2 regions of the Listeria sp. ILCC792 genome follow, and region 2 is predicted to be linked to the other one. Evidence: a T-box and tRNA genes for the amino acid it is inferred to sense, from the RefSeq annotation. Region 2 holds a T-box; the other holds one or more tRNA genes.
What was found. A T-box is a leader RNA that pairs with one kind of tRNA and senses whether it is charged. The one in region 2 lies ahead of ileS (isoleucine--tRNA ligase), so its partner is inferred to be a tRNA-Ile.
Positions count from the first base shown of each region.

Region 1: it encodes a tRNA-Ile, which carries the amino acid that the T-box ahead of ileS (isoleucine--tRNA ligase) is inferred to sense. The anticodon was not compared.

Region 1 is NZ_FYBO01000014.1:178-3,401, forward strand. It holds rRNA gene rrf (5S ribosomal RNA) at 1-74, shown strand, start outside; tRNA gene CFS60_RS12360 (tRNA-Val) at 84-159, shown strand; tRNA gene CFS60_RS12365 (tRNA-Thr) at 167-242, shown strand; tRNA gene CFS60_RS12370 (tRNA-Thr) at 282-355, shown strand; tRNA gene CFS60_RS12375 (tRNA-Lys) at 393-465, shown strand; tRNA gene CFS60_RS12380 (tRNA-Leu) at 472-553, shown strand; tRNA gene CFS60_RS12385 (tRNA-Gly) at 565-636, shown strand; tRNA gene CFS60_RS12390 (tRNA-Leu) at 658-746, shown strand; tRNA gene CFS60_RS12395 (tRNA-Arg) at 757-830, shown strand; tRNA gene CFS60_RS12400 (tRNA-Pro) at 840-916, shown strand; tRNA gene CFS60_RS12405 (tRNA-Ala) at 936-1,011, shown strand; tRNA gene CFS60_RS12410 (tRNA-Met) at 1,039-1,112, shown strand; tRNA gene CFS60_RS12415 (tRNA-Ile) at 1,125-1,198, shown strand; tRNA gene CFS60_RS12420 (tRNA-Ser) at 1,225-1,314, shown strand; tRNA gene CFS60_RS12425 (tRNA-Met) at 1,356-1,429, shown strand; tRNA gene CFS60_RS12430 (tRNA-Asp) at 1,434-1,509, shown strand; tRNA gene CFS60_RS12435 (tRNA-Phe) at 1,513-1,585, shown strand; tRNA gene CFS60_RS12440 (tRNA-Gly) at 1,602-1,672, shown strand; tRNA gene CFS60_RS12445 (tRNA-Ile) at 1,678-1,751, shown strand; tRNA gene CFS60_RS12450 (tRNA-Asn) at 1,758-1,830, shown strand; tRNA gene CFS60_RS12455 (tRNA-Ser) at 1,846-1,936, shown strand; tRNA gene CFS60_RS12460 (tRNA-Glu) at 1,941-2,012, shown strand; partial or broken gene CFS60_RS12465 (MFS transporter) at 2,083-3,224, shown strand, end outside.
Region 2 is NZ_FYBO01000003.1:62,498-72,768, forward strand. It holds gene dapF (diaminopimelate epimerase) at 1-605, opposite strand, end outside; gene ileS (isoleucine--tRNA ligase) at 676-3,435, opposite strand; T-box leader at 3,694-3,909, opposite strand; gene CFS60_RS05035 (DivIVA domain-containing protein) at 3,908-4,441, opposite strand; gene CFS60_RS05040 (transcription repressor NadR) at 4,573-5,091, opposite strand; gene CFS60_RS05045 (RNA-binding protein) at 5,111-5,887, opposite strand; gene CFS60_RS05050 (YggT family protein) at 5,977-6,267, opposite strand; gene CFS60_RS05055 (cell division protein SepF) at 6,291-6,752, opposite strand; gene CFS60_RS05060 (YggS family pyridoxal phosphate-dependent enzyme) at 6,773-7,444, opposite strand; gene ftsZ (cell division protein FtsZ) at 7,499-8,650, opposite strand; gene ftsA (cell division protein FtsA) at 8,687-9,964, opposite strand; gene CFS60_RS05075 (cell division protein FtsQ/DivIB) at 10,181-10,271, opposite strand, start outside.

The sequences.
Region 1 (3,224 bases), on a different contig from region 2:
AACACGGTAGTTAAGCTTCTCTGCGCCGATGGTAGTTGGGGGCTTCCCCCTGTGAGAGTAGGTCGCTGCCGGGCAATGATTTTGGAGGTTTAGCTCAGCTGGGAGAGCATCTGCCTTACAAGCAGAGGGTCAGCGGTTCGATCCCGTTAACCTCCACCATTTTTATGCCGGCTTAGCTCAGTTGGTAGAGCAACTGATTTGTAATCAGTAGGTCGCGAGTTCGACTCTTGCAGCCGGCACCATCTTTTTCTTAATCAGTCTTACATACATTAGTATAAAGAGCCGTTAGCTCAGTTGGTAGAGCAACTGATTTGTAATCAGTAGGTCGCGAGTTCGACTCTTGCAGCCGGCACCATCTTTTTCTTAATCAGTCTTACATACATTAGTATAAAGAGCCGTTAGCTCAGTTGGTAGAGCATCTGACTTTTAATCAGAGGGTCGCAGGTTCGAACCCTGCACGGCTCACTCTTTGCGGGTGTGGCGGAATTGGCAGACGCACCAGATTTAGGATCTGGCGCCGCGAGGCGTGGGGGTTCAAGTCCCTTCACCCGCACTTATATTTATGCGGAAGTAGTTCAGTGGTAGAACATCACCTTGCCAAGGTGGGGGTCGCGGGTTCGAACCCCGTCTTCCGCTTAAGTTTCTTTTTATGCCCTTGCCGGGGTGGCGGAACTGGCAGACGCACAGGACTTAAAATCCTGCGGGTAGTGATACCCGTACCGGTTCGATTCCGGTCCTCGGCACCATTTCTATATTGCGCCCATAGCTCAACTGGATAGAGTACCTGACTACGAATCAGGCGGTTGGAGGTTCGACTCCTTCTGGGCGCGCTTATTTTACGGGAAGTAGCTCAGCTTGGTAGAGCACTTGGTTTGGGACCAAGGGGTCGCAGGTTCAAATCCTGTCTTCCCGACCATTATTAAATTCTATAATTTGGGGCCTTAGCTCAGCTGGGAGAGCGCCTGCTTTGCACGCAGGAGGTCAGCGGTTCGATCCCGCTAGGCTCCACCAAATTTTAAATTAAATCTTTATTAATGTGGCGGCGTAGCTCAGCTGGCTAGAGCGTTCGGTTCATACCCGAGAGGTCGTGGGTTCGATTCCCTCCGCCGCTATCTTTAAAATTTGGACCTTTAGCTCAGTTGGTTAGAGCAGACGGCTCATAACCGTCCGGTCGCAGGTTCGAGTCCTGCAAGGTCCACTTAGCACTTTTTATTATTATATCGTGGAGGAATACCCAAGTCTGGCTGAAGGGATCGGTCTTGAAAACCGACAGGGGTGTAAAAGCTCGCGGGGGTTCGAATCCCTCTTCCTCCGTTTTTTATTTGTGACTAAGTGGGCCAATTTAATATTATTATCGCGGGGTGGAGCAGTCTGGTAGCTCGTCGGGCTCATAACCCGAAGGTCGCAGGTTCAAATCCTGTCCCCGCAATCGTGGTTCCGTGGTGTAGGGGTTAACATGCCTGCCTGTCACGCAGGAGATCGCGGGTTCAAATCCCGTCGGGACCGCCATTTGGCTTGGTAGCTCAGTTGGTAGAGCACTTGATTGAAGCTCAAGGTGTCGGCAGTTCGATTCTGTCCCAAGCCACTTTTATGTGTATTATGCGGGTGTAGTTTAGTGGTAAAACCACAGCCTTCCAAGCTGTTGTCGGGAGTTCGATTCTCCTCACCCGCTTTTTTGGGCCTATAGCTCAGCTGGTTAGAGCGCACGCCTGATAAGCGTGAGGTCGATGGTTCGAGTCCATTTAGGCCCATTTTATTCCACAGTAGCTCAGTTGGTAGAGCAATCGGCTGTTAACCGATCGGTCGCAGGTTCGAGTCCTGCCTGTGGAGTTTATATTTTATACTGGAGAAGTACTCAAGTGGCTGAAGAGGCGCCCCTGCTAAGGGTGTAGGTCGTTAACGCGGCGCGAGGGTTCAAATCCCTCCTTCTCCGCCAGTAAGGCCCGTTGGTCAAGCGGTTAAGACACCGCCCTTTCACGGCGGTAACACGGGTTCGAATCCCGTACGGGTCATCATTATAAGTATAAGAACAATGCAGAGGCATTGTTCTTATTTTGGTTGGAAATTGGAGGGCTGGATTGGATGCGAAATAGGAGGAAGTTTTGGATTTTGACGGTTATAGTGGCGATTTCGGGGCTGTCACAAGGGCTTTTGTTGCCGCTGATTGCGATTATTTTTGAAGGAATGGGGATTAGTTCGAGTGTGAATGGATTTCATGCGACGGGGATTTATATTGGAGTTTTGTTGGTGTCGCCATTTATTGAAGCGCCGCTACATAAATTTGGATTTAAGCCGATTATTGTGGTTGGCGGGGGATTAGTTGCGGTGGCGCTATTTTTGTTCCCGATGTGGTTTAATTTGTATTTTTGGTTTTTGCTGCGTCTTGTTATTGGTGTGGGGGATCATATGCTACATTTTTCGTCGCAAACTTGGATTGGAGCTACGACGGAACCGAGCAAACGTGGCAGGAATATGGCGATTTATGGCTTGTTTTTTTCACTTGGATTTGCGGTTGGACCGCAGCTTGTGAATTTGATGGATGTAAGTCCTAATTTGCCATTTTATATTTCCGGTGTGTTAGTTCTCTTGGCGTGGGGATTAATTTTGACGCTGAAAAATGAATTTATTTCGGAAGGGACGGAAATTCGCAAAATTTCTTTTTTCGATAGTATGAAGCGTTTTTCTGATGTGATGAAAATTGCTTGAGTAGCGATGATACCACCCTTTTTATATGGTGTTTTGGAGACGGGTTTAAACGCGACTTTCCCAATTGTGGGGCTTAGGTTTGGGATTGAAACATATATGATTACGTTTATTATTTCTGCTTTCTCGGTAGGGACGATTTTGTTTCAGGTTCCAATTGGGATTTTTAGTGATCGGATGGGGCGCGGGCGCGTGTTGCCAATTTTAACGTTTTTAGGTGGTCTCGTTTTCTTCCTAACAGCATTTGTTTCGAGTAGTGTGCTTTTTATTGTGATTTTCTTTGTGCTCGGGATACTTGTGGGATCGCTTTATTCACTTGGGCTTTCATATATGACGGATTTGACGCCGCTTGATCTTCTTCCTGCTGGAAATATTTTGGTGGGGATGTGTTTTAGTGTGGGGAGTATTTTGGGGCCGAGTGTAGCGGGGGCTTTGATTACTATGGTCGGCCCGAGGAGCTTTTATTTTACGATTGCTCTGCTTCTTATTTTGGGAGGAATTTTATTATTTTCAAAAAAAAG
Region 2 (10,271 bases):
CCGTCCGGAAAATAGGGATTTTCCCCGTTCAAATAATGCGAGAGCTCCTCCTGCTTACTCGATTCCAAAACGGCCTGACTAGTAAACGTAATCAAGTGCGGATTCGGCACCGCCACCGCAGAAAAAGTCAGTTCGTCATCAAATTCAGGGATTTTTTCATTCAAAAGTTCTTTTTTCTCGTAGTTAAAAGGGAGGCTTCCTAAGTCAAACAAAACGGGTGAAATTTCGACTTGATAGGTTGGAATGTCATAGCCGAGCGATTCATTTTTCTGAACCAAAAGATCCGCTTTCATCGTTTCAACTTTCGCCTCGTTTAAGTTTGCCTTCTCAAGCAAATAACGCGCGACCGTCCGAAGACCATTCCCACACATCGAAGCTTCCGAGCCATCCGCGTTAAAAACACGCATTTTCCCAATTGTACCCGCACGCCCAGTACTCACAAATAAAATTCCGTCAGCACCACGTAGTGCATTATCGCGCGCACAAATTAAAAGCGCCAAATTAGTTCGTCTTTCATCAGACCAATTTTCGATGTCATTTAAACGTTCATCGATGATAAAAAAGTCGTTTTGTGAGCCATGAACTTTAATAAACTCTATTTTCATTGCGTCAAAACTCCTCTCACTTTTTTATTAAGGAAAAGGGAGGTCGCTAGTAACGCCCTCCTCTACTCCTTTAATAGTTTTCCGTTACAATTGTCGCACAACGTCCGCAAAGCGTTGGATGAAGCGCATCTACGCCAACATCTTTTTTCACAACGCGGCAACGTTCACATGTTTCGCCTTCTGCTACTGTGATTTCTACGGCAACATGTTCACCTTTTACGGCTTGTTCATTCGCTTTTTCTAAACCAACGACCAGTTCGAAATCCGATACAATAAAGAGCTGCGCAAAGTCACCTTGTAAGGAGTTAAATAGTTGTTCACCTTCTGCATCAACGTAAAGCGTTACTTTCGCTAGCATGGACTTCCCAATTAGTTTCTCATTTCGCGCTTCTTCAAGTGCTTTTTGGACGTCATCACGCACACGGAGGAATGCATCCCATTTTGTTACTAAATCAGCAGTATCTGCGTAATTTTGAACTTCTGGAAGATCTTCTAAGTGAATGCTAGACGATTGTTCCCCGTTTAAATGGTACCACACTTCATCTGATGTATGTGGTAAAATTGGCGCCAGTAGTTTAGCCAGAGAAGAAGCGGCTTCGTAAAAGACTGTTTGCATTGCACGACGATCCGAGCTATTTGCCGCTTCGATGTATACGACATCTTTCGCGAAATCCATGTAGAACTGGCTTAGCATAACCGTACAGAAGTTATTGATTTGATGATAAATCGTCGAGAATTCGAACTTTTCATAGCCATTACGGACATTTTGCGTAAGCTCATTCAGTTTCACAAGCATAAATTGGTCCACTTCACGAAGATCCTGAAAAGCTACTTTATCAGTTTCAGGGTTAAAATCGCTCACGTTTCCAAGTAAGAAACGCATCGTATTACGGATCTTACGATAAACTTCCGACACTTGTTTTAAGATGTCATCACTAATCCGCACATCTGCTTGATAGTCAACGGACGCCACCCAAAGGCGAACAATATCCGCACCAAGCTGATTAATGACTTTACCCGGTAAAATCGTATTTCCAAGCGACTTACTCATTTTCCGACCTTCGCCGTCAAGCGCAAAACCATGGCTAAGTACATTGCGATAAGGCGCAGCACCCGTCATAGCAACCGCCGTAGTTAAGGAAGAGTTAAACCAACCACGATACTGGTCGGAACCTTCCATGTAGAGGTCAGCCGGACGCGAAAGTTCTGGTCGACTCGCTAAAACAGCTTGATGACTTGAACCAGAATCAAACCAAACGTCCATAATATCCGTTTCTTTTGTAAATTCGCCGTTTGGACTTGATGGATGCGTAAAACCTTCAGGCAATAAATCCTTCGCTTCGCGTTCAAACCAAACATTCGAACCATGCTCTCGGAATAAATCGGAGACGTGCTTAATCGTTTCATCCGTGATGATGGGTTCCCCGTTTTCACCATAGAAAATTGGAAGCGGAACCCCCCATGCGCGCTGACGCGAAATAACCCAATCGCCGCGGTCACGAACCATATTGTACAGGCGCGTTTCACCCCACGAAGGCGTCCACGTTACATCTTGAACGGCATCTAAAAGTTCACCGCGGAATTTATTAATCGAAGCAAACCATTGCGGAGTTGCTCGGAATATAACCGGCTTTTTCGTACGCCAATCATGCGGATAACTATGCGTAATGAATTCCATTTTAAGAAGCGCGCCCACTTCTTTTAATTTTTCCGTCACCAATTTGTTGGCATCATCATAAAACAGCCCTTCAAATCCGGGTGCCTCATCTGTAAATACCCCGCGCGAATCAAGTGGAGCTAACACCTCAAGCTCATATTTTTGCCCCACAATAAAGTCATCTTCCCCGTGCCCAGGCGCGGTATGAACTGCCCCAGTACCAGCGTCTGCTGTCGCGTGCTCGCCGTTAATAACAAGCGAATCGCGGTCATAGAATGGATGTTTCGCCACAACGCGGTCAAGTTCAACGCCGCGAATTGTTTTTTCAATGGTTACATCCGTCCAATCAAGTTGCTCTTTTAAGGAATCTACAAGTGCTGCTGCAACCACATATTTTTGCCCGCCAGTGTTCACAACCGCGTAGTCTAAATCTGGGTTTACCGTAATCGCCATATTAGCCGGAATCGTCCACGGTGTTGTTGTCCAAATGATAATTTTTGTGTCATTATCTAAGACACCTTTTCCATCTTTAACATCAAAAGCCACATAAATGGAGGCAGATGTTTTATCCTGATATTCGATTTCTGCTTCTGCTAGTGCGGATTCGCTTGAAGGCGACCAGTAGACCGGTTTTTTACCTTTGTAAATATAACCTTTTTTCGCCATATCGCCAAAAACTTTAATTTGCTCTGCTTCATATTCCGGTTTTAGCGTAATGTATGGATTATCAAAATCACCGCTAATCCCAAGGCGTTTAAAGCCTGTGCGCTGAATATCAACTTGCTTATACGCGTACTCTTCACAAAGTTTACGGAACTCTGCAACCGTCATTTCTTTACGTTTAACCCCTTTTTTGGTTAAAGCTTGCTCAATCGGCAAACCATGTGTATCCCAACCAGGTACGTACGGTGAGCGGAATCCAGCCATAGATTTGTACCGCACAATGAAGTCCTTAATCGTTTTATTCATGGCGTGTCCCATGTGAAGTTCCCCGTTCGCATACGGCGGTCCATCATGCAAAATATAAGTCGGACGTCCAGCATTTTTTTCTTGAATTTTATGGTAAAGATTTTCACTCTCCCATTTTGCTTGCCATTCTGGCTCCTTATTTGGTAAATTTCCTCGCATCGGGAAAGCTGTTTTTGGCATTAATAATGTGTCTTTGTATTCCATTTTTATTTGGCTCCTTTAAGATTTGTATATTTTTTGTGGATCAACGCAGGGCTTTGCCCAGCCTTGTATTGGAACTCTAAACGCTGATGCGTTAAGAGTTTTGTGGATCAACGCAGGGCTTCGCCCAGCCTTGTATTGGAACTCTAAACGCTGAAGCGTTAAGAGTTTTGTGGATCAACGCAGGGCTTCGCCCAGCCTTGTATTGGAACTCTAAACGCTGAAGCGTTAAGAGTTCCAACAAAAAATCTCCTCCCTCAAAAAAGGGACGAGATTATCGCGTTACCACCCTTGTTGACAGGAATTTAATTTCTTGCCCACTCGTTCCAATAACGCTTGGCGGCGCTAGTTCTTACTGGATTCGGAACTAGAGATTCCAGAGTGATTTCTATTTTCCGTCCAATTTCAGTCTCACACCGTCACTGAATCGCTTGGATTGGGTTAGAAAAATATACTTGTCTCTTTCAACATCTATTTAGTCAATATTTTCTTCTGAATCGGCATCTTGTACTTCTTTGATGGATTTTAATTCTGTTGCGTCAACATCATATTCCATCATTTGTTGCCAATCGTCACTTTGGATTAAATCCATTTGTGCTTCTACAAGTAGGCGAAGTCTTTCGCGGAAAACTTTGGATTGGCGTTTTAAATCTTCAATTTCAATCGCAATTTTACGTGCTTTTGAAAGAGAGTCAGCTAAAATTCGGTCTGCGTTTTTCTCTGCTTCACGAATGATTAATTTTGCTTCTTTTTCAGCAGATAGTTTCACTTCTTCGGCAGCTGTTTGCGCAACGATAAGTGACTTATTTAAGGTTTCTTCAATGTTTGTAAAATGACCTAAACGCTCTTCGTTGTTGCTAAGCGAATCCTCCATACGTTTCTTTTCTTTAATTACTTGCTCATAATCTTTGATGATTTGATCAAGAAAATCATTGACTTCATCTTCATCGTAACCTCTAAAACCACGGGTAAATTCTTTATTATGTATGTCCAGTGGTGATAATGGCATAGCTAACACCTCCATGCAAATTATAAAAACAGTTTTTAATTTTTTCTTTTAAATAGCTTTTCTGTAAAAATAGCCTAATATAAATTACATTTTACCATAAAGACCTTCGTTTTCATAGTTTTGTGTCAAATTTATTGAACTAGTATGCCTAAACGTCCTAACGCTTCAATAGCTTCATCTAATTGTTCGTCTGTATCTGCTTCAATTGTATGCAAATGAATACCATTAGTTAGCCCTGAAAGCATCATTGCGTTTGTTGCTCCGAGACGCCTAATAAATTTTTCAACATCAAAACGGTTGTTTAAATGTAACGACGCAACGATTTCTCCGTAAATGGGGTGTTCCACAATGACATCAATAATGGATACTCCATAATCAACAAGCGTGTTAAGTTCCTTTTCCGATTCTCGTTTCGTATGTTGACAAGCAATCACTCGCCTTGGCCGACTGCTCTCTGATACGTATAAATAGCCTTGTGGTGTAGAGATAACTGGTGAATTTGTTGCACGAAGAAGAGAAATATCTTGTACAATCACTTGGCGACTGACGTTTGTTCGTTTGGCTAGTTCTGCACCAGAAATTGGCTCGTCTGCTTCCATCAGCCATTTTGAAATCGATTTACGACGTTCCTCACCTAGCATTTTCTTCATTGGCACACCTCTTTAATTTTTATTTCAAAAAACCGATATCCATGCGAATTTTATCTTTTCTTGTTCGTCCATGTATATACAAAAGTTTAATTCGACCGTATCCGCGGACGGATAAGATGTCTGCTTCCTCACAATCAAAATCTGGATTCTCAACAACTTTCCAATTCACTTTAACAAGTCCTGCTTGAATCATTTGTTTCGCTTTTTGCCGTGATAAATGTAGGGCATTAGCTACCACACTATCTAAACGAAGACTTGGAACTGTAATCATTGTTTCTTCCCAGACTGGTTCAATTTGTAACGCCGCATCAAGCGGTAGCTTTTCAAGCGTAATATTGACTTTCCCGATTTTATCAAGTTGACTTGAAACATAATTTTCCATTTCTGAATCTACAAAAAATTGCCATTCCTCTTCTAAATTGACTATGTCACCAAAAATCTCCCTTTTTATTCCGAGTGACATAAGTGTTCCTAAAATCTTTTGATGCGAAAGCGTCGTGAATTTTACTGGGTAGCGAATATGGAAAAGCGCGATGTTAAAATCATCTATTGTTGGTGTGTAATAATCTGGATAGATGAGTGCTCTTTTCCGTTCTGTAACAGGCGTTCCGCCGAAAAACTTCACTTCAATATTTTCATAACTGCCCACTATCGTTTGTACGATAAAACGTTGTCGTGGATCTAAAAAGTCGGTTAGTTTCGGCGTATATTCATCTGTTACTTGCATCGTAATTTCTAATATTTGGTCAATAAAAGCATGTTCTTCCCCGCGAAAATGTTGATAAATCCCTTCCATTCGTACTCTCTCCTCTTTTTTAAACGCATATACATTTCATTATACCATGGATTTATAACGAACAAAAAAAGCCATGCCTAAGCATAGCTTTAAAATAACAATGGTAATACATATTTATAAATTAAATTTGTTAACACCGACATTGCAAATTGGAATGCAATAAAGGCAACAAGTGATGAGATGTCAAAAATACCAATTGGCGGTATAATCCTTCTAAACGGTTCTAAGATTGGTTCAAAGATTTTTCCTAGAAAACGTCCGATTTTAGATTCACGCGCTCCTGGGAACCAGCTCATCAAAAAGTAAACAAACATTAAAGTTGGCAAATAGCGAATGATAAACAAGATTACTTGCACAACTTGATATAAAAACAGTTCCAAAAAGAGTCCACCTCTCTAGTTACTTACATGAAGTCTTGTTCTTCTAACATTTCGGAAATAGATCCATCTACGTCCACATTTTCAGGTGTACATAAGAAAATATTATTTCCAATGCGCTGAATATCTCCGCCAAGAGCATATACAGTCCCACTTAAAAAGTCTACAATCCGAATCGCCTGATCATGGCTAATTCGTTGTAAGTTTACAACTAGTGTTTTATATTCTTTTAAGTAATCCGAAAGTTCTTGTGCTTCTGCATAAACACGAGGTTCAGCTAACACTACTTGACTAGAAAATTGCGCACCTTGCATACTTACCACCTTGTTGTTTTCAGATTCTTCCACTGCTCGGAATTTATTCTTAGCTGCTTTTTTTTGTACCATTGGTTCAGGCTCCTGTACTTTTTTTGATGTTGGTTCTTCGTAGTATTCTTCTCCATCTTCATCTAAAAAGAAAAAAGATTTAAATTTGTTTGAAAGTCCCATGATTTTTTGCACCTCCGTAATTAGTCGTTCACCAAAGCTCTACCTACTCGAATATGTGTAGCACCTTCTTCTATCGCAATCATGTAGTCATTCGTCATTCCCATCGATAGTTCCTTACATGGTACACGGTTTAAACCGAGCTTTTGAATGTCTAGTTGCAACTGCTTTAATTCGTGAAATACTTGATGTAACTCACTCACATCTTCCGTAAGTGGTGCCATAGTCATTAAACCAATAATTTCAATATTCTTAAAATCCGTCTCTTTCAAGAAACGAACAGCTGCTTCCCTAGTAAAGCCATGTTTTGCTTCTTCACCAGAAATATTAATTTGCAAGAAGCAAGGTGATGATTTTGTTGTACGTTTTTCAATTTCTTTTGCTAAACTAGGGCGGTCTACAGAATGAATGATGTCCACTTTATCCACTATGTCACGCACTTTTCGCGTTTGCAAGGAACCGATGAAATGCCAGACAATATCGGGCAAATCCTGTAAGGCCTCAAATTTTTCTAAAAAAACGTCCGCCCGGTTTTCACCAAAATTCCGTAAACCTAACTCGTATAGCTCTCGTATTCCAGCCACATCGATTGTTTTCGTGACTGCCACCAGATGGACATCATTAGTACGTCCAACTTTTTGGCAGGCTGCTTCAATATTTGATTCAATGTGACTAAGATTGTCTTTTTTCGTCATGATTACCTACACCTTTTTATGTGGATTCCCACTTTATCCGCGGTTTAAACGAAATTAGCTTCTGCGATTTCGATTGCGAATGAAGGCTGGCACATCAACATCGCCGTTATTCGTTTCCACAGCTTGTTTAGGTTCCGCAACTTGCGGTTCCTCATGCTTCACTTCTTGTGTTTCATTGGCTGCATAGTTTGGACGATTTACTTGAATTTGTTGCCCGGCAGCTGGACGACGGTTTTTCATCTCCGCTTGTTTCGCTTCATCAAATCCTGTCGCAATTACAGTCACAATAAGTTCATCTTTTAATTCATCATTGATGACTGAACCAAAAATCATATTGACTTCTGGATCAGATGCGCTTGATACAATTTCAGCTGCTTCTTGAACTTCATACAAGCTTAAGTTTGAGCCACCTGTGATATTCATTAGCACACCTTTTGCTCCATCAATTGATGTTTCAAGAAGTGGAGATGAAATTGCTTTTTTAGCGGCGTCTGCGGCACGATTTTCACCTGTCGCGATACCAATTCCCATGAGGGCAGATCCGCGGTTTGTCATGATGGTTTTTACGTCAGCGAAGTCTAAATTGATTAGCCCTGGGACAGCAATTAAATCCGAAATACCTTGAACGCCTTGTCGTAAAACATTATCAGCTTCACGGAAAGCTTCAAGCATTGGGGTGTTTTTATCTACAATCTGCAAGAGGCGATCATTTGGGATAACGATAAGTGTGTCTACCGCTTCTTTCATCGCTTCAGTTCCAGCTACAGCTTGCTTCGAACGTTTTGGTCCTTCAAAGCCAAACGGACGAGTCACAACACCGACAGTAAGAGCGCCCATTTCTTTTGCAATTTGTGCAATAACAGGGGCTGCTCCTGTTCCTGTCCCGCCGCCCATTCCAGCAGTGACGAAAACCATATCCGAGCCTTTTAATGCTTCTTCAATCATTTCGCGACTTTCTTCCGCAGCTTTCTTCCCGATGTCAGGAACAGCTCCGGCTCCTAGTCCACGCGTTAGCTTTGTGCCAATTTGTAATTTAATTTCTGATTTTGCTAAATTAAGCGCTTGAGCGTCAGTATTCACAGCAATAAATTCAACACCTTGAACACCGTGTTCAATCATGCGGTTAACAGCGTTATTTCCGCCACCACCGACACCAATGACTTTAATCGTCGCCAAGCTCTCAGAATTTGTATCAAACTCTAACATATTTTTGCCTCCTAGTTTCACGATTTCCGATATATTTTATTCGAAAAAGGCTCCAAAAAAGTTTTTCATTTTCGTTGTTACCTTTTCATCTTCTGTTTTCTTTCGCTTCGGCTGTTTCGTAGCTCTTGCTTGCGTTTTTTCCTCTACTTGCTCCTCTGTATCGCTGCTTAAATCTCGGCCATCAAACTCAGCTAAGTTATAAGCATACTGGATTAAACCGACCGCTGTCGTATAAGCAGGATCGCGTACACCGATATAATCTGGCATCGCGAGTCTAACGTGCCCACCTAGTGTTTTAGCCGCTAGTTCGAGGGAGCCAGGTATGCCAGAGCCGCCGCCAGTTAAGACAAATCCGCCCGGCAATTGGGTGAAACCAGCTTGTTTTAAGCCGTCTAGTGCGAGTAGGAAAATTTCTTCCATGCGAGCCTCGATGATGTCGGCGATTTCAACTTGCGTGAAATGTTGCTTCTGGTCAGAACCAATCACATCAATCGCAAAAATTTCGTCCGCTGAAGCTTCGTCATAAAAAGCGTAACCGTGCTCTAATTTAACCTTCTCCGCATTTGTCGTAGAAGTATTTAGACCAAGAGAAAGGTCTTTTGTGACATTATCTCCGCCAACTGGAATGACAAACGTATAAACTAATTTGCCATGTTCAAAGACGCTGACAGTCGTTGTGCCGGCACCGACATTAATTAATGTTGTGCCAAACTCCAAATCGTCTTCCGATAATGAAATTGCTGCTTCTGCTAAAGGTTGCAAGACGATTTCTGTAATTTCAAGTCCTGCTCGCTCCACACATCTCAGTGTATTATGTAAAATTGTTTTTGAGCCTGTTACAAGTGTTCCTTCCATTTCAAGTCGAACACCACTCATGCCGCGGGGATCTGTAATGCCATCAAAACCATCTACAACGAATTGTTCTGGAATTAAGCTAATGATTTCTCTTTCAGCAGTAAGCGGTATCACTTGCGCTGCATCCATCACATTCCATACGTCTTCAACAGTAATTTCAGGCTTGTCACTGCTTACAGCAACAATGCCACGCGCTTCTAAAAGCGCTACTTGACTCGCGACAATGCCAACAATGACTTGCGAAATTTCAACGCCAACCATGCGTTCAGCTTGACTAATTGCTTTTTTTATAGATTCAACGGCTTTATCGATATCAATAATAATACCTTTTTTAATTCCCTGTGCAGGAACATCTCCAACACCAATAATGTTAAGACGTTCGTTTGCCATTTCGGCAATAATGACCTTGATTTTGGATGAACCAATGTCAAGGCTCACATAAATTTCACTTTCTCCCATTTATCGGCACCTCCTTTTATTCATTCATATATTTTCCCAAAACGGGGTTGTTTTCTCTATCCTGTTTTCTATTGTTAGCTTCGAGTTCACTTATTTACAGTCTACACTAACAAAACATGTAATTAAAGCACAAAGAACAATTTTTGACTATTTTTTTGAATTTATTTTTTCAAAACTCAAAAAACGCGAACAAACGCTCGTAATCAAGCCTTAATTCTAATCTTTTTTCTGTTCTTCTGACTTTTTCGCTTCATTTTGTTTATAGTAACTTTCAAAATAGGCGCCTACTTCTAAATTAATGACACCT